DNA from 2 places in the Plantibacter sp. PA-3-X8 genome. Region 2 is predicted to be linked to the other one. Evidence: predicted binding sites of a transcription regulator. Region 2 holds the regulator's gene; the other holds the start of a gene.

What was found. Region 2 encodes HrcA, which represses chaperone genes, less so after heat shock. Its sites were predicted from a motif close to TTNGCACTCGNNNNNNNCGAGTGCNAA; they were not measured.
Region 1: the regulator HrcA is predicted to act here: its motif matches at 2,072-2,098, upstream of groL (chaperonin GroEL).

Annotation. Positions count from the first base shown of each region.
Region 1 covers NZ_CP033107.1:2,119,390-2,123,101, reverse strand. Annotated here, with positions in the region: gene EAO79_RS10095 (hypothetical protein) at 1-235, opposite strand, end outside; gene groL (chaperonin GroEL) at 415-2,034, opposite strand; gene EAO79_RS10085 (cold-shock protein) at 2,239-2,442, opposite strand; gene EAO79_RS10080 (LytR C-terminal domain-containing protein) at 2,728-3,300, opposite strand; gene EAO79_RS10075 (DUF3263 domain-containing protein) at 3,322-3,630, opposite strand.
Region 2 covers NZ_CP033107.1:2,689,102-2,692,813, forward strand. Annotated here, with positions in the region: gene hemW (radical SAM family heme chaperone HemW) at 1-776, shown strand, start outside; gene EAO79_RS19410 (DUF4870 domain-containing protein) at 846-1,403, opposite strand; gene hrcA (heat-inducible transcriptional repressor HrcA) at 1,620-2,642, shown strand; gene dnaJ (molecular chaperone DnaJ) at 2,697-3,712, shown strand, end outside.

The DNA of each region.
Region 1 (3,712 bases), 570 kb from region 2:
AAGCGGGCTCCAGGGTCGCCGTGGGGGCGAGCGCGGTCGCCACCACGTCCTGGGGGACGAGATTCTCGCACCCGAAGCCGTATGAGCTCACCGGCGCAGTCGGCTTAGCCGTCGCCGAGGGCTTCGGCGAGGACGACGCCGTCGGTGATGCGGTCGGAGCCGCTTCACTCGGCGTGCACGCGGCCAGCGCCAGAACCAATACAGCGGCGATCGCCGCTCCCCCGATACGTCTCATAGCTCGATCATAGGAACTGGCGTGCGGGCCGATATGCCGTTCCGATCACGTCTCTACAACGACTGTCGGACCCATGCGGAAACAGGCATACAGATCGAGGGTTCTCCCCGATGCGTCTGGTGGAAACGACGCAGGGCGCCTCCCGAAGGAGACGCCCTGCGCAGGTGTTGCTGTCGAACTTAGAAGTCCATGCCACCGGTCGGGTCGCCAGCCGGAGCCGGGTTCTTCTCCGGCTTGTCGGCGACGACGGCCTCGGTGGTGAGGAACAGGCCGGCGATCGACGCTGCGTTGAGCAGCGCGGAGCGGGTGACCTTCACCGGGTCGTTGATGCCGGCAGCGAGCATGTCGACGTACTCACCGGTCGCGGCGTTGAGGCCGTGTCCGACGGGCAGGTTGCGGACCTTGTCGGCGACGACGCCAGGCTCGAGGCCTGCGTTGAGCGCGATCTGCTTGAGCGGAGCGTCGATGGCGACCTTGACGATGTTCGCACCGGTCGCCTCGTCGCCGACGAGCTCGAGCTTCTCGAACGCGGTCTTGCCGGCCTGGATCAGGGCGACGCCACCACCGGCGACGATGCCCTCTTCGACGGCAGCCTTCGCGTTGCGAACGGCGTCCTCGATGCGGTGCTTGCGCTCCTTGAGCTCGACCTCGGTCGCTGCACCGGCCTTGATGACCGCAACACCGCCCGCGAGCTTGGCGAGACGCTCCTGGAGCTTCTCGCGGTCGTAGTCGCTGTCGGTGTTGTCGATCTCCTTGCGGATCTGCGAGACACGACCGGCGATGGCGTCGGCGTCGCCGGCACCCTCGACGATGGTGGTCTCATCCTTGGTGATGACGACCTTGCGAGCACGGCCGAGCAGGTCGAGGGTGACGGTCTCGAGCTTGAGGCCGACCTCTTCGGAGATGACCTGGCCACCGGTGAGGATGGCGATGTCCTGCAGCTGAGCCTTGCGGCGGTCGCCGAAGCCCGGAGCCTTGACGGCGACGGACTTGAAGATGCCACGGATCTTGTTGACGACGAGCGTCGCGAGCGCTTCGCCGTCGACGTCCTCAGCGATGATGAGGAGCTGCTTGCCCGACTGGATGACCTGGTCGACGATCGGCAGGAGGTCCTTGATCGCGGAGATCTTCTGGTTGGCGATGAGGATGTAGGGGTCCTCGAACACCGCTTCCTGGCGGTCGGGGTCGGTCACGAAGTACTGCGACAGGTAGCCCTTGTCGAAGCGCATGCCCTCGGTGAGCTCGAGCTCGGTGCCGAAGGTGTTCGACTCCTCGACGGTGACGACGCCCTCCTTGCCGACCTTGTCGATCGCCTCGGCGATGATCTCACCGATGGTGGTGTCGCCGGCGGAGATGGAAGCGGTCGCAGCGATCTCCTCCTTGGTCTCCACCTCCTTGGCGTTGGCGATGAGCTCGACCGTGACGGCCTCGACGGCCTTCTCGATGCCGCGCTTGAGGCTGATGGGGTCGGCGCCTGCGGCGACGTTGCGGAGGCCCTCGCGGACGAGCGCCTGTGCCAGCACGGTCGCCGTGGTGGTGCCGTCGCCGGCGACGTCATCGGTCTTCTTGGCGACCTCCTTGACGAGCTCCGCGCCGATCTTCTCGTACGGGTCGTCGAGTTCGATCTCCTTGGCGATGGACACGCCGTCGTTGGTGATCGTGGGGGCGCCCCACTTCTTCTCGAGGACAACGTTGCGACCGCGCGGCCCAAGGGTGACCTTGACCGTGTCAGCAAGAATGTTCAGTCCACGCTCGAGGCCGCGACGGGCCTCCTCGTCGAAAGCAATGATCTTAGCCATGTGTGTTTTTCGTCCCTCCCGGACGTCATGAACGTTGTTAGCACTCAATGAGTACGAGTGCTAAGTCGATTCTGGCACTCAGGGGGTGGGAGTGCAAGTGAGCACCGGCGCCCTGAGCGAACTCCCGGGAACAGCCCCGGAACGACGAACGACGCCGCCCACCGAAGTGGACGGCGTCGCAGGAATCGCGTACCTGATCAGCGGCTACGCCAGGCGCACACCCTCGGCCTGAGGCCCCTTTGCTCCAGTGCCGACCTCGAAGACGACCGCCTGGCCCTCTTCCAAGGACTTGTAGCCGCTCATGTCGATCGCCGAGTAGTGGACGAAGACATCCTGTCCGCCGTCGTCGACCGTGATGAAGCCGAAGCCCTTCTCAGCGTTGAACCACTTGACGGTTCCGTTCGCCATTTCATACTCCCATTGCTGCGTGCTCGCAGGCATCGACTGTTGCCGAACCCGGACCTGCCATCCGGGATCGGGACCCCGGTGACCACCCTGCGCCGAAGCGGACCCGGGGGCGAGTCGAGACGGGACGGGATGAGCGGCCAGTTCCAGATACTAATCCGGAGCACCGCGCGGATTCACCCTCAAATCGACAAACGGGGCCGAGTGATACGACAACTCAACATGGAGGAAACACTCCGGAAACACGGCGTGCCTGCGACCTGCTCGATCGACCTGCTCCAGCTGCGCTCAGGCGGCTGGCTGGTAGTCCGCGCCGACCACGACGACGATGCGGAGGACCGGTGCCTCGCCCTCCTCGACGGGGATCGCGTACGTGTCCGTGATCTGGATCGGGATGCCGCCGAGCGCGTTCGCGATGGCGCGGGCGACGCCCTCCTGCGACGGATCCTGGTAGTAGACGCCGCTCGCCGTGACGTCCTCCGTGCTGGCGTCGCTCGTCGGGATCTGCTGCGTGAAGCCGGCGGCCGTGATCGCTGCCGCCGCCGATGCGGCCAGGCCGGCGGTGGGTGTGCCGTTCAGGACGAGGATGCTGGCCGCGGGGTCGACGACGGGGGCCACCTCGGTCGGGGTGGGGGTAGGCGTTGGCGTGGCGCTCGGGCTCTGCGAGCCGCCGAAGAAGTCGATCCGGTCGTTCAGCCCGAAGAGGGCGAAGGTGCCGACCCCCACGAGGACGAGCGTGGCGACGACGGCGACGAGGAAGGCGATCCAGCCGCGTCCCTTGGGAGCAGGGGCACGGTGCGCGCCGACGCGCTTGAGGTCGGGGACCTCGTCGAAGCGGTCGGGCGGGAAGGATTCAGCCATGGTGTGGTCTCCGAGAGCTGCTCAGCCGTCGGTGCGGGGAGCCGAGGCTCCTCGCGCCGAGAGTCGGGCGTCGCGGGTGCGCTGCAGCCGCTTGATCAGCATGGGGTCGTGGGCGAGGGCGGACGGCGAGTCGATGAGCGCGCCGAGCAGTTGATAGTACCGGGCCGGGGACAGGGCGAAGCGGTCGCGGATGGCGGCCTCCTTGGCCCCGACGTGCTGCATCCAGTGGGACTCGAACTCGAGGATCTCGAGCTCGCGCTGGTCGAGGCCTCCCGTCGGCGTCGACGCGTCGTCATCGGCAGGCGTGCGCGACGCTGGCTGCATGCTCATCTCCTGCCGATCGGTGCCGATGCGGCGACCGTGGAGTCATGCTCCGGTCCGCCGCCGTCCAAGTCTATTCAGCCGATGGCCG
Region 2 (3,712 bases):
TGTCCTTCGGGATGCAGTCCGCCGTGCCGAGCGTGCTCGCCACCCTCGAGCGCACGCACGATCCGGCTCGGGTGCCGCTCGTCGTGCAGTGGGCTCGCGAGGCCGGCCTCGGCGTCAGCCTGGACCTCATCTACGGGACGCCGGGGGAGACCCTGGCAGACTGGCGCGTCTCACTCGAGACGGCGATCGCCTGCGCACCGGACCACGTGTCGGCTTATTCGCTCATCGTCGAACCCGGAACGAAACTCGCGCGCCAGATCCGCTCGGGCGTGGTGGGGACCCCCGACGAAGACCTGCAGGCCGACATGTACGAGCTTGCCGACGATCTCCTCACCGAGGCCGGCTACGGCTGGTACGAGGTCAGCAACTGGGCGACGGACGACACGCACCGCTCCCGGCACAACCTCTCCTACTGGACCGGCGAGGACTGGTGGGGTGTCGGCCCGGGCTCGCACAGTCACGTCGGCGGGGTGCGCTGGTGGAACGTCAAGCACCCGGCGGCGTACGCCCAGCGGATCGCGGCGGGGGAGTCGCCGGCCGCCGGCCGGGAGACCCTGGACGACGAGACGCGGGAACTCGAACGCATCCTGCTGCTCACCCGCACGCGGGACGGCATCCCGATCCGGACGCTCGCACCCGAGGCTCGCACGGCCGTCGCCGGGCTCATCGCCGAGGAACTGGTCGACGCACGGCAGGCCCTGCTCGGACGGCTGGAGCTCACGCGCCGCGGACGGCTCCTCGCCGACGCGGTCGTCCGCCGTCTGGTCGGCGACTGACCCTGCCCGAGGCGCAGAACAGCCCCGCCCGGCGGACCGGACGGGGCTGTTCTCGTGCGACTCGACGGATCAGGCCTTGATGAACTGGATCGTGAGCGGGTAGCTGTACAGCTCGCCCTTGTTCGCCTTGATCGCGGCGATGATGCTGAACACGATCACCACGACGTAGACGGCGATGATGATGAACAGACCCACGACGACGATCGTCAGGATCGAGCCGACCACGAGCGCGATCAGCATCGTCAGCTGGAAGTTCAGCGCGGTGAGCGTGTGCGCCTTGATGAACGGGCCGCGGTCCTTGAGGACCAGGTAGCCGATCAGCGGGGGGATGAATCCGAAGAAGATCCCACCGATGTGGATGAGCGTCGACCAGAGCTTCTCGTCCGACGGGCTCATGGGCTGAGCGGCGGCGTACGGCTGCTGGTACTGCGGGGCGCCTGCGGGCGGCGGCGGGTAGGAGCCTGCAGCGGGCGGCGGCGGCGCGTAGCCACCGGCGGGCGGGGGCGGGTAGGCGCCTGCGGGCGGCTGCTGCGGAGCTGCAGGAGGGGGCGTCGCGCCGTCTCCTGCAGGCGGAACCGACCCGCCCTTCGCTGGGTCGACGGGCGGCTGAGCGTTCGGATCGGACATCTTCGCACCTTTCACGGAGAGTGATATTCAATTGGTCCAGCTGAGCGTATCGCACCAGGTGTTGCTCATCAGGGACCCACGCCTGCGGCCAACGGTATTCCCGCGGCACGGGGCCGCGCAAGGGACGGCCGCGCGGAGGCCACGATATGATTGGCAGTCAGGGTCTTCGAGTGCTGATGGTCGGCGCTCCGAGGTGGATGACGGGAGGAGATCGAGATGGTGTCGGATCGCGGTCTCGAAGTGCTCCGCGTCATCGTGCAGGACTACGTCGCCTCGCGCGAGCCCGTCGGTTCCAAGACGATCGTCGACCGCCACTCCTTCGGGGTCTCCGCAGCCACCATCCGCAACGACATGGCGCAGCTCGAGGACGAAGAGCTCATCGCAGCTCCCCACACCTCTTCCGGCCGGGTGCCCACCGACAAGGGTTACCGGATGTTCGTCGACCACCTGGCCGACCGCCGTCCGCTGAACAACGCCCAACGGACGGCGATCGAGACCTTCCTCGGCGCGTCCGGCGACCTCGACGAGGTCCTGCACCGCACGGTGCGGCTGCTCTCGCAGCTGACGAACCAGGTCGCGCTCGTCCAGTACCCGATGTTCTCCCGGGCACGCGTCCGGCATCTCGAGTTGGTGAGCGTCACCCCGAACCGTGTGCTCGCGGTCATCATCCTCGACAACGGCCGCGTCGAGCAGCGGCTCATCGAGACGGAGAGCCCGGTCGACGACGACCTCATCTCGCGGCTCCGCTCGCTGTGCAACGAGGCGGTCGCGGGCCGTCCACTCCTCGACGCCCACGACGCGATCGGCGACGTCCCAGCCGACATCGCCGACCTCGATCGCGCGGCGGCCGTCCGCATCGTCGACGCGGTGCGCGAGCAGCTGTCGGCGCAGCGCCAGGACCGCCTCGTCATGGCCGGTGCCGCCAACCTCGCCCGCACCGAGGACGACTTCCCCGGCAGCATCTATCCGGTCCTGGACGCCATCGAGCAGCAGGTCGTGCTGCTTCGGCTCTTCGGTGAGATGGAGTCCGAACGCGACAGCGTGGTCGCCAGCATCGGGCGGGAGAACGCGTCGTTCGGCCTCGAGACCACGAGTGTCCTCGCCGGGAACTACCGTTCCTCTGGTGGCGAAATCGCCCGGCTCGGCGTCCTCGGCCCCACGAGAATGGACTACGCGAGCAACATGGCTGCGGTCCGCGCCGTCGCCAGGTACCTCTCGCGCATCCTCGACGCCGAGTGACGCATCCTCGTCGCGTCCCCCAACACCTTCCGCACCTCGAACGAAAGGCCCTCAGTGGCTGACTACCCCGACCACTACGCAGCACTCGGTGTCGCCAAGGAGGCGACGCCCGAAGAGATCAAGAAGGCGTACCGCCGCCTCGCACGCGAACTGCACCCCGACGTGAACCCGGGTTCCGACGCCTCGGAACGGTTCAAGGAGGTCACGCACGCCTACGACGTGCTGAGCGACCCCAAGCAGCGCCAGCAGTACGACCTCGGTCCGCAGGCTGGTGGGTTCGGTGGCGGCGACGCCGGGTTCGGCGGCTTCGGCGACATCTTCGACACCTTCTTCGGCGGTGGCGGCCAGCAGCGCGGACCCAAGTCCCGTCGCGCACGCGGGGAGGACGCCTTGTTGCGCGTCGAGCTCGACCTCGACGAGGTCATCTTCGGCACCCACCGCGACCTCGAGGTCGACACCGCCGTGCTCTGCAGCACCTGCAACGGCTCCTGCTGCCAGCCCGGCACCTCACCGGTGACCTGCGACATCTGTCACGGCACCGGCTCCATCCAGCGGGCCGTCCGCTCGCTGCTCGGCAACGTCATGACGTCGGCGCCCTGCGGCACCTGCCGCGGCTACGGCACGATCATCGCGACCCCGTGCGTCACCTGCCAGGGTCAGGGTCGGCTCCGTGCCCGCCGCACCGTCTCGGTCGACATCCCGGCCGGCGTCGACACCGGTCTGCGTCTGCAGATGCCGGGGAGCGGCGAGGTCGGCCCGGCCGGCGGCCCGAACGGCGACCTCTACCTCGAGATGAAGGTCAAGCACCACGACGTCTTCAGCCGCGACGGCGACGACCTGTTGTGCACGCTCGAAGTCCCGATGACCGACGCCATCCTCGGCCGCCAGGTCACCGTCCACGCGCTCGACGGTGACGTCGAGGTCGAGCTGCGGCCGGGCGTGCAGAGCTCTGAGGTCATCACGGTCAAGGACCGCGGTGTCACCCGTCTCCGCGGGAACAGCCGGGGCGACCTCAAGATCGGCGTCCAGGTCGTCACGCCGACGAAGCTCGACCACCGCGAACGCGAGCT